DNA from 4 places in the Streptomyces sp. 840.1 genome. Region 2 is predicted to be linked to each of the others. Evidence: riboswitches for the same ligand, from Rfam matches in the RefSeq annotation. Region 2 holds a riboswitch; each other region holds the start of a gene.
What was found. A riboswitch is a leader RNA that binds a small molecule or an ion and turns the genes downstream of it on or off. The one in region 2 is predicted to bind cobalamin.
Positions count from the first base shown of each region.

Region 1: linked by a shared signal. The riboswitch ahead of EDD93_RS24220 (ABC transporter substrate-binding protein) and the one ahead of metE (5-methyltetrahydropteroyltriglutamate--homocysteine S-methyltransferase) in region 2 are both predicted to bind cobalamin.
Region 3: linked by a shared signal. The riboswitch ahead of EDD93_RS22305 (cobalamin biosynthesis protein) and the one ahead of metE (5-methyltetrahydropteroyltriglutamate--homocysteine S-methyltransferase) in region 2 are both predicted to bind cobalamin.
Region 4: linked by a shared signal. The riboswitch ahead of EDD93_RS31300 (ABC transporter substrate-binding protein) and the one ahead of metE (5-methyltetrahydropteroyltriglutamate--homocysteine S-methyltransferase) in region 2 are both predicted to bind cobalamin.

Region 1 covers NZ_RJUU01000001.1:5,282,761-5,290,002, reverse strand. Annotated here, with positions in the region: gene EDD93_RS39445 (hypothetical protein) at 1-215, shown strand, start outside; gene EDD93_RS24235 (alpha/beta fold hydrolase) at 956-1,852, shown strand; gene EDD93_RS24230 (transposase) at 2,150-2,662, opposite strand; cobalamin riboswitch at 3,230-3,372, shown strand; gene EDD93_RS24220 (ABC transporter substrate-binding protein) at 3,402-4,469, shown strand; gene EDD93_RS24215 (iron ABC transporter permease) at 4,466-5,557, shown strand; gene EDD93_RS24210 (ABC transporter ATP-binding protein) at 5,554-6,354, shown strand; gene EDD93_RS24205 ((2Fe-2S)-binding protein) at 6,535-7,230, opposite strand; gene EDD93_RS24200 ((2Fe-2S) ferredoxin domain-containing protein) at 7,227-7,242, opposite strand, start outside.
Region 2 covers NZ_RJUU01000003.1:429,274-436,515, reverse strand. Annotated here, with positions in the region: gene EDD93_RS34410 (Rieske 2Fe-2S domain-containing protein) at 1-65, opposite strand, end outside; gene metE (5-methyltetrahydropteroyltriglutamate--homocysteine S-methyltransferase) at 282-2,600, opposite strand; cobalamin riboswitch at 2,761-2,977, opposite strand; gene EDD93_RS34400 (hypothetical protein) at 3,074-3,493, opposite strand; gene EDD93_RS34395 (hypothetical protein) at 3,890-4,141, shown strand; gene EDD93_RS34390 (pyridoxamine 5'-phosphate oxidase family protein) at 4,233-4,661, opposite strand; gene EDD93_RS34385 (zinc-binding alcohol dehydrogenase family protein) at 4,751-5,710, opposite strand; gene EDD93_RS34380 (MarR family winged helix-turn-helix transcriptional regulator) at 5,815-6,294, shown strand; gene EDD93_RS34375 (helix-turn-helix transcriptional regulator) at 6,347-6,775, shown strand; gene EDD93_RS34370 (histidine-type phosphatase) at 6,921-7,242, shown strand, end outside.
Region 3 covers NZ_RJUU01000001.1:4,880,175-4,887,416, reverse strand. Annotated here, with positions in the region: gene EDD93_RS22325 (alpha/beta hydrolase) at 1-821, opposite strand, end outside; gene EDD93_RS22320 (class II aldolase/adducin family protein) at 900-1,631, opposite strand; gene EDD93_RS22315 (inorganic phosphate transporter) at 1,868-3,154, shown strand; gene EDD93_RS22310 (hypothetical protein) at 3,167-3,400, shown strand; cobalamin riboswitch at 3,586-3,719, shown strand; gene EDD93_RS22305 (cobalamin biosynthesis protein) at 3,864-4,877, shown strand; gene EDD93_RS22300 (cobyric acid synthase) at 4,874-6,523, shown strand; gene EDD93_RS22295 (putative cobaltochelatase) at 6,520-7,242, shown strand, end outside.
Region 4 covers NZ_RJUU01000002.1:1,170,497-1,177,738, reverse strand. Annotated here, with positions in the region: gene EDD93_RS31315 (PRC and DUF2382 domain-containing protein) at 368-1,405, shown strand; gene EDD93_RS31310 (ABC transporter ATP-binding protein) at 1,494-2,279, opposite strand; gene EDD93_RS31305 (iron ABC transporter permease) at 2,276-3,367, opposite strand; gene EDD93_RS31300 (ABC transporter substrate-binding protein) at 3,364-4,431, opposite strand; cobalamin riboswitch at 4,467-4,655, opposite strand; gene EDD93_RS31295 (beta-ketoacyl synthase) at 4,730-5,953, opposite strand; gene EDD93_RS31290 (acyl carrier protein) at 5,950-6,210, opposite strand; gene EDD93_RS39755 (hypothetical protein) at 6,306-6,446, opposite strand; gene EDD93_RS31285 (acyl-CoA dehydrogenase) at 6,479-7,242, opposite strand, start outside.

The DNA.
Region 1 (7,242 bases), on a different contig from region 2:
CCGACACACCCGACTTCGCCCGCCTGAAGAACTACGCGGTCTCGCCGGTGAAGGTCCCGGCCAAGAAGGAAAGCGAAATGTTCTTCCAGGCCAAACTTCACATCACCTCACCACCCGAGAAAAACATCAAGCGCTGCCGGTTCGAGTACCGTCAGGGAAATGAAGAATTCACGCAGATCCTCGACTGCGAACTGGAACTCAAGGTCGAGCAGTAGCCTCGCCGCAACGCGTGTGCCCTCTCGGTCAACAGGTCCGAGGGGGCACACGCGTAAGCAGCCCAGGAACAGCCCTTAGACGTTTCGTTTGGATCAGTCGGTCGTCGGCCCGAGTATGCCGTTAATTGATGCACCATGCTCGCGGACCGAGCCGTTGCTCGCGGACCGGACGTCTGGGAGCGGGTCTTCACCGCCCTGGCGTCTCCCACACGTGTCTCATCAAGCCCCCAGCGAGCTGCCCCACCCTCAATGACCGCGTGGACGTCAGGCCGACTGTGACGATCTCGGAGCCACTTCCCAACGCAGCGGCGGAGTTGGATCGTCACCGAGGCTGCCAAATTAATGCCCTCGCCAATGATCGAACATCGGTTAGGGTGCTTGTCATGTCCTACATTTACGTCCGTCTCCGGACCGTCTGAGAACCGCCTGTCGCCTTAGTTGCTCCGCGACCGGGACCAGTCGCGCAACCCGCAGGAGACCACCGCGGTCTCACGGAGTCCACTGCCCTGCGGGTGCCGATCGACCCCAAGGCGACGCGCGCCCCTTTGCGGTGAGCGCATCCCTACGCGTGCTGCCACTGGTCGGCACGCGGTGGTTGCCGCTGCCCTCGGCACGGGTGTGCACGGCCACTGAACCGGATGCGCCTGATCACAGGCGCGTCCGTTTCTCACTCAGCTTCGGCGGCATCAGCCCCTCGGCCATGCCTGCCGTAGCGCACATCGGACATAGGACTGACCCGTATGACTTCTGTTCCCAGCACCTCTCTGCGCCCACGGCAGGCCCGCGAGGCGGATACGACGTTCGTGCTCGTGCACGGCTCGTGCTCCAGTTCGCTGCTCTGGGCTCCCGTCCAGCGCGAACTGGCGCTGCGTGGCCATCGGAGCTTCGCCGTCGACCTTCCGGGCCACGGATTCGACGCACAGTATCCGGCCGCCTACCAGGCGCCGCAGGACCTCGAAGCGTGGGCGGCCGTGCCGTCGACCCTTGCTGCGGTCACCCTGGAAGACAACGTCGACATGGTCGTCGACGTCGTCCGGCAGGTGGCCGAGCACGGGCCGGTGGTCCTCGTCGGCGCCAGCCTCGGCGGGACCACTATCACCGGGGTGGGCAACACCGTCCCCGACCTGGTGAACCGGCTCGTCTACGTCTCCGCGTGGTCGTGCGTACAGCGCGCGAACCCCATCGAGTACATGCAGGAGCCCGAGTTCAGCGAGAACCTGCTGGCACCGCTGGCAGCACTGAACGTCGGCGATCCCGCCGAATTGGGTGCCGGCCGGGCCAACTACCGTACGTCCGACCCTGTTCTGCTCGCCCTGCTCAAGGCGGCCATAATGGCGGACGGCACCGATGAACAGTTCCGTGCCTTCCTCAACATCCTCCAGCCGGACGAATCGCTGGCGGTGATGACGGCCGACGCGCGAGGTGACGCCGCCACCTGGGGCACCATCGCACGCACGTACATCCGTCTGGCCGACGACCGGACGATCCCCGTGGCCATGCAGGACCGTCTGATCGCCGAATGCGACGCGCTGACCCCTGACAATCCGTACGACGTACACACGATGAACACCAGCCACACCGGGTTCGTGCTCCAGCCCGCGAAACTGGTCGACATCCTGGAGCACCTGGCCGTCTGACCGAGTAACACCCGACCCTTCATCCCGGGTTGAGGGGCCAGCCGCCCGTCGGCTGGCCCCTCAATGCCGGAGCTAATGAGCTCGTGCACGGTTAGCAGTGGGACATCGAAGGCCAGGGCGGCGTCTCGGTGCTTACATCTGCCGAGCCAGGATTCGGCCTGCGGTTTGCTGCTGGGGCAGTGGGCCGGGGTGCGGTGGTGTCACGACGCGTCCGCCGGTCTGTGCTCCGAGTCCTTGGTAGCCGCCATCCGCCAGGATCTCGACCGTTGACCCGTCGGCCAGGAACTTGACCAGCCCTCACTCTCGGGTGTGGGTGATGTCCGCGCAACTCCCGGGTCTGGTCAGGCTACAGAACAGCAGCCGCCCGTCCCCGTCGGTGAACACCATGACCTTCACGGCGATCTGCTTGTTCTTGCCGGAGATGAACCGGTCCCGGTTCTTGCTGCCAACGGCCGGGCGGCGGACACGAATCCGAGTGCCGTCGATGATGCCGGTCTTCCCGGTCGTGCCGAGATGGTCAACGACCTCGGCCAGGGATCGCAGCCGCACGCCGGGGCTGATAGTGCATCCCCGCTCGGCGAGCAGGGGCCGCACTTCGCCGATGGCCCGGGGGACAGACGAGCGGTCCACGCCGAACCAGCAGGCCAGCACACCATGAGTGACCCCGTGGCGAAGGTGCACGAGCCTGGCTTGGTGACATTCGTGCCACAACGGCCCAACCTCTGAAACGAGTTCAGCGACCACAGCGGCCGAAAGCCCCGTGATCCTCCGGTTGCTGATGATCGCGGTACGCGTCACGTTCGTCACCACGCAACCATGATCGACTATCCAGAGCTCGACGTCTCACCGCCAACCATGCACGAGCTCGTCAGTAGCAGTTCCTCTCCCCGCGAGTCATGGAGTTCAGCGTGCACCCGGTTTCACGGTTGAATCCTGTGTCGACTCCGGCAGCAGACGTGCCAGGCGCAGAGGGAGCCGGCGGTCCGCAGGTCCCCACCTACGTGCCCGGGGGCAAGCCCCCCCCGGTCCTGCACGGCCGCCGTGTAATCGGAGCGGTCCCTTGGGCGCCGGTCACGGCCGGGGTCTTCGACCTTCACCACGCGGTACGGACCCCGCGCGTGCTCCCCGATCATCTGGTGGCACCGGTCGGGCAGGCCGCTTCGCTTCGTGGGGTCCCTTGCCGACGATGAAGAAGATGTCGGCGCACCGTATCGCCTTCACGGCTTGAAGGGTCAAAAGGGGTCAATTGATGGAGATCACCTGCCCCGATGTCGTGGCGATGGCGATGATCGCGCGCTGTTCCGTACTCGGTACTCGCTCGCGCGGTCTTCCAGGAACCTCTCCCCAGGAACGGACCGGTTTCCTCGTTCACCCGGTCATTACGTACGATCACCAGGTCAATGCCGCAGCAGGAGCCAGGAAGCCGGTGCGAGTCCGGCGCGGTCCCGCCACTGTGACCGCGCATGTCCCACGGGGCGTGTGCGGAAGTCAGGTCACTGACCTGCCGCGGGCCCGATCCGAGGAGCGCGGACTCCGCAGGAGGCTTCCCATGCACGACGGTCACAGCCGTCCCCTTTTCTCGCTCTCCCCCTCGCCTGCGGTGTACGCAGCCCCACGCGGCCGCGGGCTCGTGCGCCTCACCGCAGCCCTCACCGTGCTGTCGGCGATTGCGCTGACGTCGGGCTGCGGCTCGTCCGGCGCCACCGCCGGCCCCCCGGAGGCGAGCGCCTCGGCGGCGAAGGGCTTCCCCGTCACCATCGACAACTGTGGTGTCAGGACGACGTACACCGAGCCGCCGTCCCGTGCGGTGACCATCCACCAGCATCCGACCGAAGTGATGCTCTCGCTGGGGCTCAAGGACCGGATGGCCGGTACGTCGTACCCGGACTCGGCGGTCCTGCCCGCTCTGCGCAAGGACTTCGCGTCGATCCCGCAGCTGTCGAAGGGGGCGCCGTCGTTCGAGAAGGCCCTCGACACCGATCCCGACTTCGTCTACGGCGGCTACGCCAGCGCGTTCGCGGAGAAGGAGGGCCGCTCGCGCAAGGCGTTCCAGGACGCGGGCATCGACACCTACCTCAACCGGGAGAACTGCGCCGGAGAGAAGGGGGTGACCATGGAGGACACGTACACCGAGATACGCACGATCGGCAAGATCTTCGGCGTCTCGGACCGCGCCTCCACCCTCGTCTCCGAGCTGCGCACCCGCGCCCGCAAGGCGAGCGAGGCCGTGAAGGACGCGCGTGACGTCTCCGTGTTCGTCTACGACAGCGGCGACAAGTCCGCCTTCACGGCCGGTGGCAAGGGCCTGGGCAACGAACTGATCAGACTGGCAGGCGGCAGGAACGTCTTCTCCGACCTGGACGACGTGTTCGGCGACGTCTCCTGGGAGCAGGTCGTCGACCGCAAGCCCGACGTCATCGCCATCTACGACTACGCGGGCACCGGCGTCGCGCAGAAGAAGAAGTTCCTGCTCTCCCAGCCGGCCCTCGCCGATGTGCCCGCGATCAAGAACAGGCGTTTCGTGGTGCTGCCGCTGACCGACACCCTCGTCGGCGTCCGCTCGGCGGACGCGGTGGGCGACCTGGCGCGCGGACTGCACCCGGACAGCTTCAAGTGACCGCGTCCACCACGGACGCCGAGAACACCGCCCTGGTGAAGCCGCGCCGCCGGGCCGCGTTCGCGCTCACCCTGGTCGGGCTCACCGTGCTCCTGGCCGCCTGCTTGACCGCGGGACTCGCTTTCGGCTCGGTGCACGTGCCGCCCGGCCAGGTGTGGGGCATCGTCACGCACGCGCTCGGCGCCGACTGGACGGAACCCACCTGGAGCCGAGCGCGGGAGACGATCGTCCTCGACGTGCGCGGGCCCCGCGTCCTGCTCGGCGCGGTCACCGGCGCGGGTCTCGCCGTCGTCGGCACGGCGTTGCAGGCTCTGGTGCGCAATCCGCTCGCCGAGCCGTACCTCCTCGGAGTGTCCTCCGGCGCCTCGCTCGGCGCGGTCTCGGTGATCGTGTTCGGGGTGAGCTTCTTCGGGACGGTGTCCCTGTCGGCGGCCGCGTTCGCCGGGGCACTGGGCGCACTCGTGCTCGTCTACGCCGCCGCCCGTACCGGCGGCCGCATCACCTCGCTGCGGCTCATCCTGGCCGGGGTCGCGGTGGCGTCAGTGCTCAGCGCGCTGTTGAACCTGATGCTCCTGACGACGGACAACGGCAACGAGGCACGCACCGTCCTCGCCTGGACGCTGGGCGGCCTGGGCGGCGTGTCCTGGGGTTCGCTGTGGCTGCCGGGCCTGGCGCTGCTGCTCGGCATCGCCGTCCTCATGGTGCAGTCCCCGAACCTGAACCTGCTGCTCGCCGGCGAGGAGGCCGCCGCCACCATGGGCCTGGACGTCGCCCGGTTCCGGGCCCGGATGTTCGTGCTCGTCTCGCTGGTCACCGGGGTGCTGGTGGCCTCGGCCGGACCGATCGGTTTCGTCGGACTGATGCTGCCGCACACCGTGCGGCTCCTCGTCGGCGGCGACCACCGGCGGGTGCTGCCCGCCGCCGCGCTCGGGGGTGCGTCCTTCCTGGTCCTGGCGGACATCGCGGCACGGACCGTAGCGGCACCGCAGGAGATGCCGGTCGGGGTCCTCACCGCCCTGTGCGGGGGGCCCTTCTTCCTGTGGCTGATGCGACGCGACGCCCGTAAGAACGCGGGAGGCACGGCATGACGGCGGCCGAACTGCGCGTCGAGGGCGTCACGCTCACGGCCGGGGCACGGCGGCTGGTCCACGACGTCACGCTCACGGCCCGCCCCGGGGAGACGATCGGCCTCGTCGGACCGAACGGCAGCGGCAAGTCCAGCCTGCTGCGCGCCGTCTACCGGATACTGCGGCCGGCAGCCGGAACGGTCCGCGTCGACGGCGAAGACGCCTGGTCACTGCCACCGCGCCAACTGGCACGCACCCTGGCCGCAGTGGTGCAGGACGCTCCCTCCGGCCTCGATCTGAGCGTGCGTGAGGTCGTCGCGATGGGCCGCGCCCCGCACAAGCGACTGCTGTCGGGCGACACGACGCAGGACGCCGCGCTGATCGAGGCGGCACTCACCTCGGTCGACGCCGTCCCCCTGGCCGACCGCGCCTTCGACCGGCTCTCCGGCGGCGAGCGCCAACGGGTTCTGATCGCCCGTGCTCTGGCCCAGGAGCCGTCGCTGCTCGTCCTGGACGAACCGACCAACCACCTGGACATCCGGCACCAGTTGGAGATCCTGACCGTACTGCGCAGACTGCCCGCGACGGTCCTCGTCGCCCTGCACGACCTCAACCTGGCCGCGTACTACTGCGATCGCCTGTTCGTTCTGTGCGACGGCGGTGTCGTCGCTTCCGGAGCGCCGCACGAGGTACTCACTCCGCGCCTGCTCGCGGAGGTCTACGAGGTGACCGCCGAGGTCGCGGTGCATCCTCGCACGGGCCGTCCCCAGGTGACGTTCCTGCCGGCGGACGCACCTGTGCCCGACGCGAACCGGTGACCGGGCGCCCTCGGTCAGCTGGACGCCGGTACCGGGGTACGAGCCGGCCTGCGGCGGCGGATCCGGGACGCCGGACTCACCGCGACGCGGGCTGCCTGCGTCGCGGTGAGCAGATCCCGGACGCGTTCGGAAACGGGCGGGCCGGGCCCCGACGGCCTGCTCCGCTCCGCTCCGCTCCGGTCACCGGGCCAGGCAGCAGTCACCGCACTTCGAGCCGTTCAGGGCCCGGTAGTACAGACAGCAGCTCCGCCGCCGGAACGTCAGCTCGGGGCCGGTGACCTCACCCGTGCCCAGCAGCCGCCCCGTCTGGAGGAGTTCCCTCGTCAGCCCGGTCAGCGGTGCCCGCAGGCCGGGCCGGGACCTCAGCAGCTGCGCCGCCGAACCGACCAGCGCGGAAGCCGAGTTGCCCGCGAGCAGGCGGGGAGCCACCTTCACCGGAAGACCCCGCTCGACACCCTCCAGGACGCCGTCCGCCTGAGCGCGGACGGCATCGGCGAGCGACGACGTCGACTGCGGAGCACGGCTGCCCCGGGGCTCGGCCAGCCGCAGCGTCGGACTGTCACCGGCCCACTCCACGGTGGCCGTCTCCGGCACGATCCCGTGCAACAGCGCGCAGGCGAGAACCGGTGACCACAGGCGTGCCGCGAGCCCGAGATGGGCGATGGAGACTCCGACGCGGGCCTCGGCGGTGTCGTAGCGTTCATTGACAGTCCTGGCCCGCGCGGCGAACCCTTCCCCGGTGAGCCCTCCTTCACCGGACCCGGGCCCCTGGGCCGTGTCCAGGTCGAAGAATCCGCCCATCCGCGCCACGTCGCGCAGCGCCCCGACGACCTCGTGGGCCGGTACCGCGTCCGCCGCGCCCCAACCGTTGGTCATGAGATCGCCGTC
Region 2 (7,242 bases):
CCGGCGGCGTCCGCCGGGGTCGGACCCTCGCTGATGGTGCGCCCGTACTCGGGTGACACTTCCAAGACTTCCCCTTCGACGGCTTTCCCTTCAGGATCTTTCGCCGGGAGGCTGCCCAGACCTACGCGCGATTCCCTCAACAGATCGCGTGCCACCCGAACGGGGTTCGTTGCGTGATGAGTTGACGACGAGGGGGCGGAGCGGCCAGGGAACGGGTGGCGGGCCGGGGCGCCCGCCGGCGCTCACCCTGCGGGTGCCCCGGCCCTCTCATCGCTTCCCGGTCAGGTGGCGGGAAGTTCGTCCCGGACGGTCCGGGCCGCGGTGACGAGGTTCTCCAGGGAGGCCCTGGTCTCGGTCCAGCCTCGGGTCTTCAGGCCGCAGTCGGGGTTGACCCACAGCCGTTCGGCGGGGATGGCCTCAAGTCCCGTGCGGAGCAGGGCGGCGGCCTCGTCGGTGCTGGGGATGCGGGGTGAGTGGATGTCGTAGACGCCGGGCCCGGCCTCGCGGGGGTAGCCGTGTCGGGCCAGTTCCCGGGCGATCTGCATGTGGGAGCGGGCGGCCTCCAGGCTGATGACATCGGCGTCGAGGTCGTCGATCGCCTGGACGATGTCGCCGAACTCGGCGTAGCACATGTGGGTGTGGATCTGGGTGTCCGGCCGCGCCCCGCCGGTGGTGAGCCGGAACGACTCGGTCGCCCAGTCCAGGTAGGCGGCGCGGTCCGCCGTCCGCAGCGGCAGGGTCTCGCGCAGCGCGGGTTCGTCCACCTGGATAACCGAAGTGCCGCCCGCTTCGAGGTCGTTGACCTCGTCGCGCAGGGCGAGGGCGACCTGCCTGGCGGTGTCGGCGAGTGGCTGGTCGTCGCGGACGAAGGACCAGGCGAGCATGGTGACCGGGCCGGTGAGCATGCCCTTGACGGGGCGGGCGGTGAGGGACTGGGCGTACGTCGTCCAGCGCACCGTCATCGGCTCGGGGCGGGAGATGTCGCCCGCCAGGACCGGTGGGCGGACGTAGCGGGTGCCGTAGGACTGGACCCAGCCGTGCCGGGTGGCGAGGTAGCCGGTGAGCTGTTCGGCGAAGTACTGCACCATGTCGTTGCGTTCGGGCTCGCCGTGCACCAGGACGTCGATGCCGGTCTTCTCCTGGAAGGAGATGACCTCCCGGATCTCGGCCCTGATCCGCTCCTCGTAGCCGGCGGTGTCGATGCGGCCGGCGCGCAGATCGGCCCGTGCGGTGCGCAGTTCGTCCGTCTGCGGGAAGGAGCCGATGGTCGTCGTGGGCAGCAGGGGCAGCCCGAGGTGGGCGCGCTGGGCGGCGGTCCGCTCAGCGTACGGCTGGGAGCGCCGCCCGTCCGCGTCGGTGACGGCCGCGGTCCTGGCCCGTACGGCGGGGTCACGGGTGATGGGGGAGTCCCGGCGGGAGGCGAGGGCGGCGCGGTTGGCGGCGATCTCGGTGGTGACGGCCCCGGTGCCCCGGGTCAGTGCCCTGGCCAGCGTGACGACCTCGGCGGTCTTCTGCCCGGCGAAGGCGAGCCAGCGCAGGATCCGGGGGTCGATGTCCTTCTCGGGCGCCGTGTCGAGCGGGACGTGCAGCAGGGAGCAGGACGCGGCCACGTCGACACTGTCGGCCAGGCCCAGGAGGGTGGCGAGGGTGGAGAGGGACTTCTCGTAGTCGTTGATCCAGATATTGCGGCCGTTGACGACGCCGGCGACGAGCCGCTTGCCCGGCAGTCCGCCCGCGGCGGCGAGGTCGCCGAGGTTGGCGGCCGCCGCGCCGGTGAAGTCCAGGGCCAGACCCTCCACCGGGGCCTTAGCCAGAACGGGCAGGGCCTCACCGAGCCGGTCGAAGTAGGAGGCGACGAGCAGCTTGGGGCGGTCGGTGAGGCTGCCGAGCTCACGGCAGGCGCGGGCCACCGCGTTCAGCTCGGCGGGGGAGCGGTCCTGGACGAGCGCGGGTTCGTCCAGTTGCACCCACTCCGCGCCGGCGGCACGCAGATCGGCGAGTACCTCCGCGTAGACCGGAAGCAGCCGGTCGAGCAGGGTGAGCGGCTCGAAGCCGTCCGGCACCCCAGGGGCCGGCTTGGCCAGCAGGAGATAGGTGACGGGGCCGACGAGCACCGGCCGGGCGGTGAGGCCGAGCGCGATGGCCTCCCCCAACTCCGTTACCTGCTTGGCGGAATCGGCGCTGAACACGGTGTCCGGGCCGAGTTCGGGGACGAGGTAGTGGTAGTTGGTGTCGAACCACTTGGTCATTTCCAGCGGCGCCACGTCCTGGGTGCCGCGGGCCATCGCGAAGTAGCCGCCCAGCGCGTCGGCATCGACGGCCGCTCGGTGGCGCTCGGGGATCGCGCCGACCATGACGCTGGTGTCCAGGACGTGGTCGTAGTACGAGAAGTCGCCGGTGGGCACCTCGTGGACGCCGGCGTCAGCCAGCCGCGTCCAGTTGGCGCGGCGCAGGCCGGCCGCGGTCTCCCGGAGGGCGCCGGCGGCGACACGGCCCTTCCAGTAGCCCTCGACGGCCTTCTTCAGTTCCCGGTCCGGGCCCTGGCGGGGGTAGCCGTACACGGTGGCTCGTGCTGCCGCGGCTGCGGGCTTGGCTGTCACGGAAATCTCCTTCGCGAGATGACTCCTGAACATCCCGGGGACGGGACGCGGACGCGAAGGGATGACGAACCGGACGAAGCGCACCGGCGATGTGCCGTGTGTGCTGTCCGATATATACGCCGACCCGCCCACGAGGTCACCGGAACAGCCGCACGCGAGGGTTCGCGTGCGGGCAACGGGCAGGTCTTCGGACTCGCGGGCACATCCGCCGAGGCGGACACCTACTGGCCGTCGCTTCCCAGATCCAACCGGACCCAGTGCGTATGACGGCGGTCGTTCCCACTCACCGCTGCGGGGCAGTCCCGGAATTCCACCGGGTTCCCTCTTGCGACGCGCCTGTCTGGCGGACAGGGCGAACCAGCTGCACGGACCACACTAGTCCGTCGTCCGGCGCCCCGGGCCAAGCCGTTCACATTGCGGAACGTCTGTCACCGGGTGGTGCGCACAGGCGCTCCGTCCCCGGGAGCCGGTCGTCAGAAGCGGCTCATCTCGTAGGTCTTCTGTCCCGTGGACGACTGGACGACGGCGCGGGCATCGTTGCGGAGTCGACCCGGTAGGTCGCCGTGTTCGGGCTCTGCGTCACGACGAACGCGTAGCGGCCGTCCTCGTCCCGTGGTGCTGGAGATGGAGCCGGTCATCGGGCCGCCGATGTCGAGCGGGGCGCCGATGTCGCAGCAGAAGCCCGAGCAGGTGCCGTCCTGGCCGAAGACCATGGGGTCGGCGGACCCGGAGGCCTTCCAGGTGCCGGCCAGCGCGGAGGGGCCCGGTGCCTCTTCGCCGCTGCCGGAAGGCGGGATCATCGCCCGTATGCCGAAGAAGGTCGCGACGAGCGCCCGCCTGGCCTTGCCCGCCGCCCACGTGATCAGCATGCCGGCCGCGACGTCCGCGCCCATGTGCTGCCCTTCCGTGGATGGCCCGTGCCGTGCTCCGTACCGTCCTTCGTGATGCTGCAAATCAGCACCTGAGCAACGCGGTTGAGGAGGGTTCGGAAGGGTCCACCAGGAACCTGCGGGCCCGCCATTGCGGTCCGGGTTCCGCCCGCCGCTGCCCGGCGGCGCCGGAGGGCTCGCGACCGCGCGGAGAACGGCCGCTCCGCTTCCCGCTCCCGCGTCCTCGGTGAGCGTGATGCCCGCTCCTGTGGGACGAATGGAGTGCCCACCCGGAGCGGGCCGTGCGTCGCCGGGTCCGGGCGCTGGCCGAAGACGTCCGGTGCCGAGGCTGCCATGCATCGTCGCCGGTCACCCGGGTACCCGCACCGGTGGACGCCTACGGGAGGAAGTGAGCACACCGTGAACGACGGTCACCCGAAAGACCAGGGGAGCAGCGCGGCCCCGATACCCCGCGACCCGCCCGATCAGCAGGCCAGGGCCGACGAGGACCCCCTGGACGTGGTCGGCGGTGCCAAGCGGCGGACGGCCGGCGAGCGGCCCGACCTGGAGATCCCCGATACCGACGAGGCGGGCACCGGCCGACGAGGCGCTCCGCACGCCGGTCATCACCCTCATCCCGAGCACCCCGTGCCCGACGAACCGTCCGGCTGAGCCCCGGCCCGGTACGGGGGCCGTCGGCAGGGGCGGCGAACGCGGTGCGGGCGCCGGGCCCGGAGCGTGCGGCCCGGCGGGCCCGCTCTTCTCAGACCGCTCCGAGGTCCGTGCCGAGCCAGCGCTGCGGCCTCATGTGGACGGCCACCTGCTCGCCGTGCTCCTTCCAGGCGAAGTCGACGTAACCCTCGACCTTCTCTGCGGGGAGGTAGCGCGACGACATCTCGACCAGCTGTTCGCGGGTGGCCGGGACGGTCGAGACGACGGGACCCTCGACCGAGACGTAGCGCACGGTCGGTGAGACGCGGTCGACCATCAGGCAGAACCGGCCCGCCTCCGCGATCGCCTTGCCCTTGCGGGAGTTGAGCCCCGTCATGATCCAGATGTCGCCGCCCGGCCGGTACTGGTACCAGATCGGGACCGTCAGCGGTGACCGGTCCGGCTCGGTGGCGTGCACGGCCAGTGCCGCGACGTGCGGCTCCGCCAGAAACTGCTCGCGCTCTTCACGGGTCAAAGCCACGGGGACTCCTTCGTGGTGGGTGTCGTGAGCTTCCGGTGCTGAATTATGCAACGTTCGTACCGTGTCGTCCTGGCATCCGCGGCGGCACGTCAGGGCGTCAGGACAATGCGCTGGCCGGGGGAGGTCTGCGTGTTCCACGCCTCCTCCACCTGGCTCAGCGGGATGAGCAGCGGGTCCACGGCCAGGGCTCCGGAAACGATCCGCTCGGCCAGGGACGGCAGCTCGGCGACGATACCGTCGGTGGTCACCGAGCCCTGGCCGCTGCCGATGACGTTCAGGTTCGCCGCGCGCAGCAGGGACGAGGGCAGGTCGATGTGCTGCCCGGCCATGGAACCGATCTGGATCCAGGTCAGCGGCTTCGCGCGGTCGGCACGGGCCGTCAGCAGTGCGGGCATGGCCTGCTGGGTGACGTGGCCCCAGAGGTAGTCGATGACCACGTCGACGTCCGCTGCCGCCTGCCCGAGCCGCTCGGCCACGGTCTCGTCGTCGCCGGTCAGGCTCACCGTCTCGTCGGCTCCGATGGCTTCCAGCAGCCTCAGCCGTTCGGGGGCCCGGCCCGCGCCGATCACCCGGCCGGCCCCCAGGTGCCCGGCGATCTGGACGGCCAGCTGTCCGGCGTTGCCCGTGGCGCCGAGGACGAGCACGGAACTGCCGGGCCGGAAGGAGATGCGCGAGCGCAGCGCCACCCACGAGGACATGCCGGGGTTCATGGCCGCGGCCACGTCGGCCGGGTCCGTCCCGGGCGGCAGGGCGATGGCCCGGCGGCGGTCGGCCACCGCCTTCTCCGCCATGGTGCCCGGGGCCGTGTCCGTGGCGACGAAGTAGAGCAGTTCGCCCTCCTCGGTGCGGCCGACCGCGTCGAAGCCGGGAATCAGGGGCAGCGTGCCGTCGGAGGTGTAGTGGCTGCCGTTCGCCGCCGAGCGGACCCGGGGGTGCAGGCCGGCGGCCAGGACGTCGACCAGGACCTCGTGTTCCCCGTTGGCGCGGGGAGTCGGGAAGCTCTCGAACCGGGGCGGCGAGCCGAAGGACCGTACGACTGCGGCGTGCATGGGATTCTCCCGTTCCGAGGGGACTGCCGCGAACATTTGGTTTGCGACACGTACTAAATCTGAAAATAGTTTGTGCCGCGTACTACGTCAAATAGGCTGGGCCCATGACCCTCGAATCCGACCCGTCCGGCCTTGCCGACGACGGGCCCCTGAACACGGTGGACGCGCTGGTGCAGCTGTCCTTCCTGATCCACCGCATCGTCTCCGCCGCCGGCGCGGAGCACGAGCTGTCGGTCATCCAGATCCGGCTGCTCGGCATCCTGCGCGACCGGCGGGCGGGCATGGTCGAGCTCGGACGCCACCTCGGCCTGGACAAGTCCTCGATGACCGGTCTGGTCGGCCGCGCGGAGAAGCGCGGCCTGGTCGAGCGCACACCCTCCCCGTACGACGGCCGCGCCGTCCTCGTCACCCTGACCCCCGGCGGGAGGCGGCTCGCCGGACAGTGCGCGGACGAGATCGGCCGCCGGGTGGGCGCGCTCACCGACGAGCTGCCCGCCGCCCGGCGTGCCCAGCTCACCGAGCTCGCCGCCTCCCTCCTGCGGGCGCGCCGGCCGGGGCCCGGTGCCGGGGAGCAGAGCCTGTGACGAGGGCGCGAAACCACGGGAGCGTCCGCACCTGCGGAGGTACCCTCGTCGCATGGACGACCAGCGCCTCGCCAACCTCGCGCACCTGCGCCGGGCCCGGGATCTCGTCGACCGGGAGTACGCGCGGCCGCTGGACGTGACGGCCATGGCGAGCCGCGCGCTGATGTCACCGGGCCACTTCTCCCGGGCATTCCGGGAGGCCTACGGCGAGACGCCGTACAGCTACCTCATGACCCGGCGGGTCGAGCGGGCGATGGCCCTGCTGCGCACGGGCATGAGCGTGACCGACGCGTGCATGACGGTCGGCTGTACCTCCCTCGGCTCGTTCAGCTCCCGGTTCACCGAACTCGTGGGGATGACGCCGAGCGCGTACCGGGCCGGCGACCACAGCGCCGTGCTGGCGTTGCCCGCGTGCCTGGCCAGGGCGCACACCCGGCCGGTCAGGGACCAGCCGGCCAGGATCGGCGAGCCGTCGGCCTGACGCACACGGGGCGCCGGGCCCCGGGCGTGGTCTTCGTCGCGACGGCGGTGCATGTGCGGGCCATCCTCCGTACCCACCGTGTTCATCCCGAACGATCATGATGCGAGCGCCCGACCGACGCATCCCGATCCGAACCGGTGAACCCATGCAGAAACGAACCGTCGCCGTCGCTCTGACGCTCACCGCATCCGCCCTGCTGTCGACGGCGGCGCCGGCCCAGGCGAGCCCCTCTCCCGGCCGCTACTACGGCACGAAGGCCCCGTACGCACCCCAACAGAACGTGCGGGCCTACCAGCAGGCCCCCGAGGGGTTCGTCCCGGTGTTCACCGAGAGCGTCTCCCGCCACGGATCCCGCGCGGCGTCCGACAGCGAGGACGGCGACCTGATCCTCGCGCTGTGGTCGAAGGCCGCGAGCGAGGGGCAACTCACCCGCGCGGGCGAGCGCTTCGGCGGCGAGGTGCGGTCTC
Region 3 (7,242 bases), on a different contig from region 2:
GCCAGGGCGCGCAGGGTGGTGGCCCAGTCCATGACCGGGGAGTCGAGGACGAGGCCGCAGATCCGGTCCCGGAGCGCGGAGTTGGCGGAGGCGTGGAGCGCCATCGAGGCGCCGGTCGACCAGCCGTGCAGCACGACCTTCTCGGCGCCGTAGCGGACCGCGAAGCGGATGGCCGCGTCCAGGTCGCGCCATTCGGACTCCCCGAGGTGGCTGAGCCCGTCCGGGGAGCGCGGTGCTCCGGCGTCGCCCCGGTAGGCCAGGTCGAGCACCGGCAGCTGCTGTCCGTTCAGGAAGGGGAGCAGGTTCAGGGGGTGTTCCCGGGTGGTGCCGATGCCGTGCGCGGCGATGACCCAGGTGTCGCGGGCGCCGGGCACGAACCAGGCGGGCAGGGCGCCGAGTTCACCGGTGATCTCGACCTCGCGGTGTTCGAGGCCGAGGGCCGCGGTGGGGTCGCCGCTGTAGACCTCGGGTGTGAGGCGGACCTTGGCCCCGGGGCGCAGGGTGCCGTGGCTGACGCGCTCCAGGCGGCGCACGACGGTGTCGGCGGCCTGGTGGGCCCGGTCGATGACCGGGCCGACGACGGCGTGGACGTCGTCACCGACCAGCCCGTAGGTGCCGGGGCGCAGCGCGGCGAAGGAACGGGTCAGGGTGACCTGTCCCGCCGCCGTCGCGTGCACGGTGAGTCTGCGGTCGGCGGGGAACGGACGGCCGGGCGGCGCCCCGAGGGCGGCGTCGCCGGCGTACCGGCCGGCCGCGACCGCTGCCGCACCGGCGCCGATGAGGGAGGTGACGACTGCTGCCGTCGCTGTAACCGGGCGCACGCCCTCAGTCTCCTGGGCGCCCGCGCACTCGGCCAGCGGGCGGGGGCCGTCCGGTGGCGGCCGCCCGCCCCGGCGGCCTCAGCCCGGCTGCCCGTAGCCCTTCAGCGCCTCCCGGACGTCGCTCAGCTGGTCCGGGGTGAGCAGGGCCGGGGAGCGGCCGGGGACGGCGCTCGCGGCGAGCCAGAGGCGGCACAGCCATTCGAGCTGGGCGGTGCGGTCGTACGCCTCGTCGAGGGTGGCTCCGTAGGTGACGGTCCCGTGGTTGCCGAGCAGGCAGCCGGTGCGGTCCCGCAGGGCGGCCAGCATGTTCGCGGCGAGTTCGTCGGTGCCGTACCGGGCGTATGGGGCGACCCGGACGGGACCCCCCAGCAGCGCGGCCGCGTAGTGGATCGGCGGGACCTCGGCGACGAGCGTGGAGACGGCCGTGGCGTGCACCGCGTGGGTGTGCACGACGGCGGCCGCCGTGGTGTTCCGGTAGAGAGCGAGATGGAGCGGGAGTTCGCTGGTCGGGGCCAGCTCGCCGAGGATCTGGTTGCCCTCCAGATCGACGCCGACCGCGTCCTGGGGGCGGAGCCGGTCGTACGGCACGCCGCTCGGGGTGACCAGGACGGTGCCGCCCACCCGCACCGACACGTTGCCCGAGGTGCCGACGACCAGTCCGTCGGCCGCCGTCCGGCGGGCGGTGGCGACGACCGCGCCCCAGGCCCGCCCGATGTCCCCGGACGGCCGGGCGTCCCCGGCCCGTCCGGTGCCTGCGGTGTGTTCTGCGCCCACGGCCTGTTCGACCGGACCCTGCCGCCCATCGCTCATACGAAGATCCTTTCCACTGATGAGCGGTCCATGTTTCTGCCCCGTTTCCGGAGGCCTGCCGGACCCGGATTCCGGGCCCACACCGGCCGGCGCCCGCCCCGCCCTGTCGGAGCACGGCCAAACGGGGCATCGTCACTCCGATTGGAGTCACCGCGACGCCCCGTTCAGTTCATCTTCCGTTCACTCAGGTTGCCTACGTTCCACGTGCCACTGACGTCGAACGATTGCCTGGGTAAATGGAACACATCACGCTGCTGCTCGCGATTGTGATCGTGACAGCTCTAGTGTTCGATTTCACGAACGGTTTCCACGACACCGCCAACGCGATGGCGACCACCATCTCGACCGGCGCACTCAAACCCAAGACAGCGGTGGCGATGTCCGCCGTTCTCAACCTGGTCGGCGCGTTCCTGTCGGTGGAGGTCGCCAAGACGATCTCCGGCGGGATCATCAACGAGAACGGCCTCAGAACCGAGGTCATCTTCGCGGCGCTCGTCGGCGCCATCCTGTGGAATCTGCTGACCTGGCTGGTCGGACTGCCGTCCAGCTCCTCGCACGCCCTCTTCGGCGGTCTGATCGGCGCCGCGGTGATGTCCGCGGGCTGGTCCTCGGTCGACGGCGGCACCGTCGTCACCAAGGTGCTGCTCCCCGCGGTCGCCGCCCCGTTCGTCGCCGGTCTGGCCGCACTGCTGGCCACCAGGCTGACGTACCGGATCGGCGGGAAGATCCGTAACGACGCCCAGGAGAAGGCGACCGCCAAGGGCTACCGGGCCGGGCAGATCGCCTCCGCCGGGCTGGTCTCGCTCGCCCACGGCACCAATGACGCGCAGAAGACCATGGGCATCATCACGCTGGCCCTGGTCACCGGCGGAGTGCTCTCCCCCGGTGCGAACCCGCCGGTCTGGGTCATCGTCAGCGCCGGTCTGGCCATCGCGCTCGGCACCTACCTGGGCGGCTGGCGCATCATCCGCACCATGGGCAGCGGCCTCACCGAGCTCAAGCCGCCGCAGGGCTTCGCCGCCCAGACCAGTGCGGCCACGGTCATCCTGGCCTCCTCGCACCTCGGCTTCTCCCTCTCCACCACCCAGTCCTGCTCGGGGGCGGTGATGGGCGCCGGCCTCGGCCGGCGGGGCGGTGTGGTCCGCTGGTCCACCGCCACCCGGATGTTCGTCGCCTGGGGTCTGACACTGCCCGCCGCCGGCCTGGTCGGCGCGGGGGCGGAGTTCCTCACCAAGCAGGGCACCTGGGGCGTCGTGCTCGTCGCCGTGCTGCTGGTCGCGGGCTCCGGAGCGATCTGGGTCCTGTCCCGCCGCAAGCCGGTCGGCCAGGACGACGTCGCGCCCGGCGGCCAGGACGGCGTCTCGGCCGGCGGGCACGCCGAACCCGCCGGGATCGTCACCACCGCCATCGCGGCCGTCAGCCCGCCGCCCACCGCGGCCCAGGCCCAGCAGGACCTCAAGACCACCATCCCGGCCCCGGCCGGACCCGTAGCCGCCGACCCGGCACGACCTGCCACGGTGTAAGGAAGATCCTCCATGAACATCGACTGGGCAGCCCTCGGCACCGTCTTCGGCGTCTCTCTCGTCGCCACCGTCGCCCTGGTGGGCCTCTTCACCCTGGGCATCGTCGGCCTCTCCCGGCAGCCCGGACCGGCCGCGCCGGGCGGGCAGGCCGGCGGGTCCCTGATGCTGGCCCGCGCGGGCGCGTACGCCTGCTTCGGGCTGTGCGCGGCGGCGGTGGCCTACGGCATCTACCTGATCGTCGCCTGAACCGCAGTCCATGACCCACCGCACCTGAACCACCGCACCTGAACCATCCGCCGCATCGGGCCGGCCGCACCTCGCGTGCGGCCGGCCCGATGTGGGTCTCAGCACACTGCACCGCCGCAGGTCAACGGTAGGTTGACTGGCGTTCGCGGAGCGTGGTGGACTGCCGGAGCCATTACGGCGACAGCAGAGGAAGCCGGTGCGAATCCGGCGCGGTCCCGCCACTGTCACCGGGGAGCAGTCCCCCACCACCGGAAGTCACGGTCCACGCCGAGTGGACTGGAAGACCGGGGGAACTGCGGATCCGGGAGCCAGGAGACTCTGGTCGCCGATCACGTCGAACCAGGGCGCGGACCCTGAGTGAGGACATATCGCCATGCCCGGCCGCCGTGCGTCCGTATCCGTGTCTCCCCCGCCGCCAACTGCCCCCACCAAGGGCGTCCGAGGCGCGACGGCCGGCTGATCCGTGCGTGCCGATCGCATCTTCGCGTACGGCGCCACGGCCGGTCTGATCGGTGACCTGCTGCTCGGTGACCCCCGCCGGGGGCATCCGGTCGCCGCCTTCGGGCGGGCCGCGGCAGGCGTCGAACGCCGTCTGTGGCGCGACCACCGCGGGTGGGGCGCGCTGCACACCCTGGTCTGCGCCGGAGGCGCCGCCGGCGGCGCGGCACTGGCCGCCCGTGCGCTGCGCCGCCGTCCCGCCGCGTCCGTGGCCCTGACCGCCGCCGCCACCTGGGCCGTCGTCGGCGGTACGTCGCTGGGGCGCGAGGCCCGGTCCATCGGCGGCGCGCTGGCCGCCGGCGACCTCGAACTGGCCCGCGAGCGGCTGCCCCACCTGTGCGGCCGCGATCCGCAGTCCCTGGACGGACCGCAGATCGCCCGCGCCGTGGTGGAGTCCGTCGCCGAGAACACCTCCGACGCCGTGGTCGGCGCCCTGGTGTGGGGCGCGCTGGGCGGGGTCCCCGGGCTCGTCGGCTTCCGGGCCGCCAACACCCTGGACGCGATGGTCGGGCACAGGTCGCCCCGCCACCTGCGTTACGGCTGGGCCTCGGCCCGCCTCGACGACCTCGTGGGCTGGCCCGGCGCCCGGCTGACCGCGCTGCTCGCGGTCGCCGCCGGGGGGCGGCCCCGGGGTGCGCTGCGGGCCTGGCGGGCGGATGCCCACCGGCATCCGAGCCCCAACGCGGGCCCCGTGGAGGCCTCGTTCGCGGGCGCGCTGGGCGTACGGCTCGGCGGCACCCTCGCCTACGGCGGCCGGGTCGAGCACCGCCCCGTACTCAACGGCGCTGCCGGCCGGGCGGTGGGGACGAAGGACATCGAACGCGCCGTACGGCTCTCGCGCCGGATCGGCGTGCTGGCCCTCGGTGTGAGCGTGGCGGCCCGGCTGGGCGCGGGCGCCGCGGCACGGCGGATCACCTCGACGCGCGGTCCGGGCACGCCTGCCCCGAGTGCGCGCACCTCAGGACGGAGACCGACATGAGCGGCGGACTGCTGGTCGCCGGGACCACATCGGACGCGGGCAAGAGCGTCGTCACGGCGGGCATCTGCCGCTGGCTGGTGCGCCAGGGGGTGAAGGTCGCGCCGTTCAAGGCGCAGAACATGTCCCTCAACTCCTTCGTCACCCGCGAGGGCGCCGAGATCGGCCGGGCCCAGGCCATGCAGGCCCAGGCCGCCCGGGTGGAGCCGACCGCGCTGATGAACCCGGTACTGCTCAAGCCGGGCAGCGACCGCTCCAGCCAGGTCGTCCTGATGGGGCGCGCGGTCGGTGAGATGAGCGCCCGCGGCTACCACGGCGGCAGGCAGGAGCAGTTGCTGTCCACCGTCGTGGACTGCCTGGAGCAGCTCCGGTCCACATATGACGCGGTGATCTGCGAGGGGGCGGGCAGTCCGGCCGAGATCAACCTGCGGCGCACCGACATCGTGAACATGGGCATCGCACGGGCGGCCCGCTTCCCGGTGGTGGTCGTCGGGGACATCGACCGGGGCGGGGTCTTCGCCTCGTTCTTCGGTACGACGGCGCTGCTGGCCGCCGAGGACCAGGAACTGATCGCCGGTTACCTGGTCAACAAGTTCCGGGGTGACGTGTCACTGCTGGAGCCTGGCCTGGACATGCTGCTCGGTCTCACCGGGCGGCCGACGTACGGGGTACTGCCGTTCGCCCACGGCCTCGGCATCGACGAGGAGGACGGGCTGCGGGTCTCGCTGCGCGGCACCGTGCGCGAGTCCGTCGTCGCGCCTCCGCACGGCGAGGACGTCCTGCGCGTCGCCGTGTGCGCGGTGCCCCTGATGTCGAACTTCACCGACGTCGACGCGCTGGCCGCCGAACCCGGCGTCGTCGTGCGGTTCGTGGACCGGCCCGAGGAGCTGTCCGACGCCGATCTCGTCATCGTGCCCGGCACCCGGGGCACGGTGAAGGCGCTGGCCTGGCTGCGCGAGCGCGGCCTTGCCGACGCGCTGCTGCGGCGCGCCGCCGAGGGCCGCCCGGTCCTCGGCATCTGCGGCGGCTACCAGATCCTCGGCGAGCACATCGAGGACGAGGTGGAGTCGCGCGCCGGGCAGGTCGACGCGCTCGGCCTGCTCCCCGTACGCGTGCGGTTCGAACGCGAGAAGACCCTCGCCCGGCCGGTCGGCGAGGCGCTCGGCGCCCCCGTCGAGGGGTACGAGATCCACCACGGCGTCGCGGACGTGCGGGGCGGCGAGCCGTTCCTCACCGACGCGCGGGGCCGACGCCTGGACGGCTGCCGGTCCGGCGCGGTGTGGGGCACGCACTGGCACGGCTCGCTGGAGAGCGACGCGTTCCGCCGCCGCTTCCTGACCGAGGTCGCGCGGGCCGCGGGGCGCCGCTTCGTCCCCGCCCCCGGCACCTGCTTCGCCGCACTGCGCGAGGAGCAGCTCGACCGCCTCGGTGACCTCATCGAGGAACACGCCGACACCGACGCGCTGTGGCGGCTCATCGAGTCGGGCGCACCCGCCGGACTCCCCTTCGTCCCGCCGGGAGCGCCCCCGGCCCCCGGGAGCCCGGACGTGACGGGGCCCCGCACACCGGTCCCCGCCCCGCAGCCGCCACCGGGGCCCGGACGCCCGTCGCAACCGCTGGAATCCGCCGCCACCAAGGAGGCCCTGTGAGTACGCCGTACCCCTTCACCGCCATCGTCGGGCAGGACGATCTCCGGCTCGGCCTGCTGCTCAACGCCGTCTCGCCGGCCGTCGGCGGGGTGCTGGTGCGGGGCGAGAAGGGCACCGCCAAGTCCACCGCCGTGCGCGCGCTGGCCGCGCTGATGCCGGAGGTGGCCGTCGTCCCGGGGTGCCGTTTCTCCTGCGACCCGGCATCGCCCGACCCGGCGTGTCCCGACGGCCCGCACGAGCCGGCGCCCGGCGTGTCGCGGGCGGCGCGGACGGTCGAGCTGCCCGTCGGCGCGTCCGAGGACCGGCTCGTCGGCGCCCTGGACATCGAACGGGCGCTGGCCGAGGGCGTGAAGGCCTTCGAGCCGGGGCTCCTCGCGGACGCCCACCGCGGCATCCTGTACGTGGACGAGGTCAACCTCCTCCACGACCACCTGGTCGACCTGCTGCTGGACGCGGCCGCCATGGGCGCCTCGTACGTGGAGCGCGAAGGCGTCTCCGTACGGCATGCCGCGCGCTTCCTGCTCGTCGGGACGATGAACCCGGAGGAGGGCGAGCTCAGGCCGCAGCTCCTGGACCGGTTCGGGCTGACCGTCGAGGTCGCCGCCTCGCGTGAGACCGACCTGCGGGTCGAGGTGGTGCGCCGGCGGCTCGCCTACGACGACGACCCGGCCGCCTTCGCCGCCCGGTGGGCCGAGGAGGAGGGGACGCTGCGGGACCGG
Region 4 (7,242 bases), on a different contig from region 2:
CGGAAATCGCAACGCCGTTGCGATTTCTGGCGAAAGAATGGTGCCGCGCCCAGCGGGTGTCAAGGGTTTGCCGGAAATTCGCCGCGCGGCGGGAACGGCCTGCTCAGCGGCGGTTACCGAAGACGGCGCGCCGGTGACCCGCCGGGCGGGCCGCGTCCGCCCGGCCGTTCACTCGATTGGCCTAACTCGGTGACGGGGCCCACAGCGGCGTCGCACGGGGCCTGCGCCCACCCGCCGGGGTTACGGCGCCCCGCCCCCGCCGGCCGGGAAGTTGCAGCGTCCATCCGGGTGAGGCGCGATGGAATCCGGACGCGCCTCACCTGCTGGACCCACCTACAGGACGCGCCCGAGCTAGGAGGAATCGGTCATGGGAGCCGCTGACGGTTTCACGGATTCCGGAGAGCTCGACGGCCTGACGGTGTACGACACCGCGGGCGAGAAGATCGGCAACGTGGGCCGGGTGTATGTCGACGACAGCACCGGCCGACCGGACTGGATCACGGTGAAGACCGGCCTGTTCGGTATGAAGGAAAGTTTCGTGCCTCTCGCCGGAGCCCGTCGCGTGGGCTCCGACCTGCACATCTCCCATCCGAAGGACCGCGTCAAGGAAGCCCCCAGGGTGGACGCGGACGCTCACCTCTCCGTCTCCGAGGAGGAGGAGCTCTACCGGCACTACGGCCTGACCCGGAACACCGGCGGCAAGCTCGGTGACCGTTCCGGGGCCGCCGGCACAACCGGTGCGCCGACCACGTCCGGGACCGGCACCATGGGCGCGGCCGGAGCGGGCGCGGCCGCCGGAGCAGGAGCCGGGGCCGGGGCCATGGGCGCGGCCGGCACGTCGCGCGGGAAGGCCTCCGGCACCGCGGGCGCGGCAGCGGGCGCGGGCACCGGCAAGCACCGGGACGCCGAGACCTCCGGTACGGCCCGTCCGCTGGTCGGAGCCGGAGCGGGCCCAGAACGGTCCGCCTCCGCCGGCCTGGACGGCAAGGAGGAACTCATCCGCTCCGAGGAACAGCTGCGTATCGGCACCGAGGAGTACGAGAGCGGCAAGGCCCGGCTGCACAAGTACGTCGTCACCGAGAACGTCACCAGGACGGTCCCCGTGTCGCACGAAGAGGTCCGGGTGGTGCGTGAGCCGCTCCAGCCCGGCGACAAGGCGGCCCGCTCGGACATCAACGAGCAGGACGTCGAGGTCACCCTGCACGCCGAACGCGCCACGATGCGGAAGGAGACCGTGCCGGTCGAGCGGGTGCGGATGGAGACCAAGAAGGTGACCGAACAGAAGGAAGTCTCCGCGGAACTGCGCAAGGAGCAGATCGACTACGCGGACGGCATGACCAAGGACGGAAAGGACATGGGCGGCAAGGACGCCGGCGGCGAGTTCGGTCAGGGACGGCGCCGCTGACCCCCGCGCACCGCGCCGGACCGGCCGTACCGGACAGGAGCGAGGGGCGGACCCGCGTCACGGGGGTCCGCCCTCTCGTGTCCCCGCGTCAGGGCCTCCCCGGGCGAAAGCGCACCGAGGGCCGCCCCGCCGGGCCGTCCGGGGTCACGACGGCCCCGACCCGGTAGACGGCGGCGATGAGCTCCTGGGTGATCACCTCGGCAGGCGTGCCGGCCGCGACCACCCGGCCGCCGTCCAGCACCACGATCCGGTCGCAGAACATCGCGGCCAGGTTGAGGTCGTGCAGGGCGATGACGGCGGTCAGCGGCAGCGAGGCCACCAGGGACAGCAGTTCCAGCTGGTGCTGGATGTCCAGGTGGTTCGTCGGCTCGTCCAGCAGCAGCTCGCGCGGCTGCTGGGCCAGCGCGCGGGCGATCTGGACGCGCTGGCGTTCGCCGCCGGAGAGGGTGTGCCAGGACTGGTCCCGGCGGCCGGTGAGACCGGTCCGCTCCAGGGCCTCGGCCACCGCGCTCTCGTCCTCGGCCGTCGGCGCCGACCAGGCGCGGCGGTGCGGGATGCGGCCCAGGCGTACGACGTCCACGACGCTCAGCTCGACCTGGGTGAGCGAGTGCTGGTCGACCACGGCGACCCGCCGGGCGACCGTGCGGCGGCCGATCCGGGCCAGCGGGTCGTCGTCGAGGGTGACCGTGCCCGCGTCCGGCGCGAGGACCCCGGCCAGTATCCGCAGCAGGGTCGACTTCCCCGAGCCGTTCGGGCCGATGAGGCCGACGGTGGCACCGGGCGGCGGGGTCAGCGAGACCCCGTCCAGGATGAGGCGGCCGCCCGCCTCGCGGCTGACCCGGTCGGCCCGCAGCCCGCGGCCGGGCGCGCTCACGCGGCCCGCCGGGTGCGGTAGAGGACGAGTACGAAGGCGGGCACCCCGATCAGGGCGGTGACGACGCCCACCGGAACCTCCTGCGGATCGAGGACGGTGCGCGCGAGGGTGTCCACCCAGACCAGGAACACGGCCCCGGCGAGCGCGGTGACGGGCAGCAGTCTGCGGTGCCCGGAGCCGGCGAGCGCGCGGGCCGCGTGCGGCAGCACCAGGCCGACGAAGCCGATGGCGCCGGCCGAGCTGACAAGGGCGGCGGTCAGCAGCGCGGTCGCGCAGAGCAGCACGATCCGGGTGCGCCCGACGTGGACGCCGAGGGTGGCGGCCGCGTCCTGCCCGAAGGCGAAGGCGTCGAGCGTACGGGCGTGGCCCAGGCAGATCACGAGGGTCACGGCCAGCACGGCGGAGCAGGTCCACACATCGCTCCAGCCGACGCCGCCGAGCGAGCCGAGCAGCCAGAACAGCACCCCGCGGGTCTGCTCGGCGTCGGCGGCGGTCATCACGACGAAGGAGGTCAGCGCGGAGAACAGTTGCATGGCCGCGACCCCCGACAGGACCACCCGGTCGGTGCTGCCGCCGAGGGTGTGGCTCAGCAGGAGGACCAGCGCGAAGGAGCAGAGTGCCCCGATGAACGCGCCGGCCGACAGGGACACCGCTCCCCCGCCGACCCCGAGGACGACGACCACGACCGCGCCGGTCGACGCCCCGGAGGAGACGCCGAGGACGAACGGGTCCGCGAGCGGGTTGCGCAGGAGCGACTGCATGACGGTGCCGCAGACCGCGAGCCCGGCGCCGCAGACGGCGGCGAGCAGGGTCCTCGGCATGCGCAGGTTCCAGATGATGCCGTCCCGGATCGGGCTGAGCGGCGAATCCCCGAGCCCCAGGTGGGCCGCCACCGTGTCCCGGACGTCTCCGACGGAGATCCGGGCCGGGCCGATGGTGACGGCCACGGCGACGGACAGGACCAGGAGCAGCAGGCCGCCGGCCCACAGGAGTCCCCCGCCGATGCCCCGGACACCGCCATGTCCGCGCTCACCGGCGGCGAAGGGCCCGTGTCCGGTCGCCCGCGTGGCACGTTCGGTGTCCGTCACCCCGCGAGCCCGAAGGTGCGCAGCCCGGCGGCGACCCGCTCCACGCCCTCGACCGTGCGGATCGACGGGTTCATGGCCTGTCCGCTGAGCAGCACGTAGCGCTTGTGCCGTACGGCGTCCATGTTCTTCGTTGCGGGATTGGACTCCAGGAACGCGATCTTCCGCGAGGCGCTCTCGGCGGTCTGCGACTTGCGGGTCAGGTCACCGATGACCAGCACGTCCGGGTTGCGGTCGGCGACCGTCTCCCAGTTGATCTGCGGCCATTCCTCATGCGTGTCGTCGAAGACGTTCTTCGCGCCCAGCTCCCGGGTGATGACGCCGGGCGCCCCGCAACAGCCGGCCAGGTACGGGGACTCGGAGTTGGCGAACCAGTACATCAGGGTGGCGCCGGAGGCGTCGATGCCGTCGGTCGCCTTCCGTACCCGGGCGGTCAGCTCCGCGACGAGCTTCTCGCCGCGCTCCGGGACACCGAACACCTTGGCCATGTCGCGTACTTCGCGGTAGACGCTGTCCATGGTCAGTGCTCCGGTCCTGACTCCGTCGCCGTCCTTGCTGTTGTCCTTGGCGGTGCAGTCGGCGGGCGAGACGTAGGTGGGGACGCCCAGTTCCTCGAACTGTTCCCGGGGGGCGACGCCGCCCTTGGCGAGCGTCGACTCGAAGGACGCGCTGACGAAGTCGGGCTCCTGGTCGAGGACCTTCTCGGACGAGGGGCGGTTCTCGGAGATCCGGGGGATGCCGGCGTTGGCCTTCTCCAGGCCCTTCATCACCGGGTCGGTCCAGGTGGCGGTGGCGGCGAGCCGGCCGGCGAGGCCGAGCGAGAGCAGGATCTCGGTGGAGCCCTGGTCGACCGGGACGGCGCGGCGCGGGGCCGCTCGCACGGTGACGGTGTGCCCGCAGTTCTTCAGGGTCACCGGATAGCCGTCGGCCCCGGCGGGCCCGTCGGCGGAGCTGTCACCGCCTGTTCCGCAGGCGGTCAGCAGGAGTGTTCCGGCCGTGAGCAGGGCGGCGGAGCGGGCATGGCCGGCTATGAGCGGCACGAAGTACCTCGGCGTCTCTGGGCCCATGCGCGGGGCCCGGTGTACGGAGTTCCGCGAACCGGTGCCGGACCGCGGGTGCCAGCAGGTCTTCGGACTCGGGTTCGTACGGTCGGGGCGCCTTCCCGGGGACCCGTAGGTCTCCCAGTGGCTGCTGGCCCCGCCCGTCCCCCTCACCGCTGCGCGTCAGTTCCGGATTCGCACCGGATTCCCTGACCCCTACGTGGAGTTCGACTGGCCCAGGCACGCTACCACGCGGGTCCGCGCAGCTCAGCGAAGGTGCCGCGGGCGGACCGGGCCCGCCCGGCCCGGTCCGCCCGCCGCGTCCTCAGGGCCGCAGGAGTGCGGCCACGGCGTTGTGCCCGCCGAACCCGAAGGAGTGGCTGAGGGCCCGCCGCACGGGCAGCGCCCGTGGCCGCTTGGTCACGCAGTCGATGTCGAACCCGGGCGCGGGCGCGTCCAGGTTGGCGACCGGCGGGACGATCCCGCGCTGGAGCGTCAGGATCGTCAGCCCCGCCTCGATCGCTCCGGCCGCTCCCATGCAGTGGCCGAGCACGCCCTTGGGCGCGGTGACGGGCGGCCGGTGCGGGAAGACCCGGCCGATCAGGGCGGCTTCGGCCGCGTCGTTGCGCGGGGTCGCCGTGCCGTGCGCGTTGATGTGCTCGACGTCCCCGGCCTGCCAGCCCGCGTCGCGCAGCGCGGCCTCGACGGCCGCCTGGGCGATGCGGCCGTCGGGGTGCGGGCTGGTGGGGTGGTGGGCGTCGGTGGTGGCGCCGGTGCCCGCGAGCAGCGCGCGTGGCTCGGCGCCCCGTGCCTCGGCGTCGGCCGCGCGCTCCAGCACCATGACGGCGGCGCCCTCCCCCATGACGAGCCCGGCCCGGTCGGCCGCGAAGGGCCGGCTGAGCCGGGACAGGTCCCGGTCCGCGAGGGCGGCCGCGCCGGATCTGGCGAATCCCGTCATGGCGATCGGGAAGAGGGTCGATTCGGTGGCTCCCGCGATCGCCAGGTCGCACTGTCCGGTGACGAGCAGGTCCCGGGCCACGGACAGTGCGGTGATCCCGGACGAGCAGGCGGTACAGGGCGCCAGGCTGGGGCCCGTCGCGCTCATCTCGATCGCGATCTCCGCCGCGGGCATGTTCGGGATGGTGAGCAGGATCCCGGACGGCGAGGTCGCCTCGGGCCCGCGCCGCTCCAGCACCAGGGCCTGATCGGTGAGGCCGGCGGACCCGCCGCTGCTGGTGCCGACGACGACCGCGACCCGGCTGCCGTCCCAGCCGCCCGGGTCGAGTCCCGCGTCGCAGACCGCCTCCCGCGCGGCCAGTACCGCGAACTTGGTGTACCTGCCCATGCGGAAGGCGGTACGGCGGCCGATCGCGGCGTCCAGGTCGATGCCGTCGACCGTGCAGGCGAAGTCGATCGCGCATCCCGCGAGCTCGGGGACGGTGCGGGCCGGGCTGACCCCGGCGCACACCCCGTCCCAGGTGGACTCGGTGTCGTTGCCGACCGGGGTGATCATTCCCAGTCCGGTGACAGCGATGGCCGGCATCTTCATCGGGCCGTGCTCACCGGCGCCTCGTCGCGGGCCGCGGCGCGGAGGTACTCCGTGAGCCCGGCGAGGCTGGTGTCCCGGTGCAGCGTGCCCGGGTCGAGCTCGACGCCGACGGCCTCCCTGATGACGACGGCGAACTCGGCGACTGCCAGGGAGTCCATGTCCAGGCTGTCCATCGTGGATTCGGGGAGAATCTCGGCCACAGGCACCCTGAAGGTACGGCTGAGTACCTCGGTGATCGTGGGGTGAATCGCGCTCATGGTCTTCCTCTCCATCATGCCCGTCCGGCGGGGGTGTCCCGGGGCGGTTCCTCGCACCACCCCGACGCCGGAGTAACTGAGCAGCGTCCCTCCAGTTACGCCTTGCGGCGAACCGATTCGCCTGCGGGCGTCCCCGCCCCCGTGCACCAGCGCGAGAGCACGGCCGCGGTGCCCCAGAAGGCCAGCAGTACGACACCGACGCCGACGCCCTGTACCGCGTCGGCCGCGCGCCGCACGCCCTGTCCAGCCGCCCGCTCCGCCGCGCCCCTCACCGCCCGGCCCCGGCGGGTGCCGGGGACCCGGCCTTGTGCCAGGAAGCCCCCGGGTCGTCGTACGCCTCGGCGTAGCGGGCTCCGGCGATGGGCCAGTCGGCGAGCACCTCCTCCGGCAGCGCGAAGGAGTCGGCGAGCTCGGGCAGGTGGGCCGCCACCGCGGTGACGAGTCGCTCGGTGCGCTCCGTCAGGTCCTCGACCTGGCCGGCCGTGAGGTGGCCGGCGACGAGCAGGTCCCCGCTGTAATGCTGGACCAGGCGCAGCGCGAACAGCAGGGCCAGCTCGGTCAGCCGCTCGCGGGCGGGCCCCTCGGGCAGGCCGTCGACCGCGTCCGCGTACGCCTCGGCCGCCTGCCGGCAGGCATGCGCCTCGACTCCGCGCAGCGCGGGCCCGGACCCCTCGTTCCACCGCCGCAGCGGACCGCCGTGCGGGGCCCGTGCCATGCGGACGCGGGAACGGGCGAACTGGATCCGCTCCACGTGGGCCAGGAGCCGGCCGAGGAAGCGGAGGTCGTCCAGGTCGCCGGGCTGCGGGCCCGCGGCCGCGGTGCCCCAGGCCTCCGGGGCGTCGGGCATCGCGGAGATGACCATCTCGGACGCGGCCTTGGCGTGGATGGCCATGTTGTCGCCCTCGGCGGTGATGGCACCCTCCACCGCGGTGACGAGTTCGCTCATGCCGTTGTTCTCCAGCAGGCCCTGGGCGCCGCACCGTTCCCGGCATTCGACGATCACGGACCGGGCCTGCCAGGTGATCCAGCCCT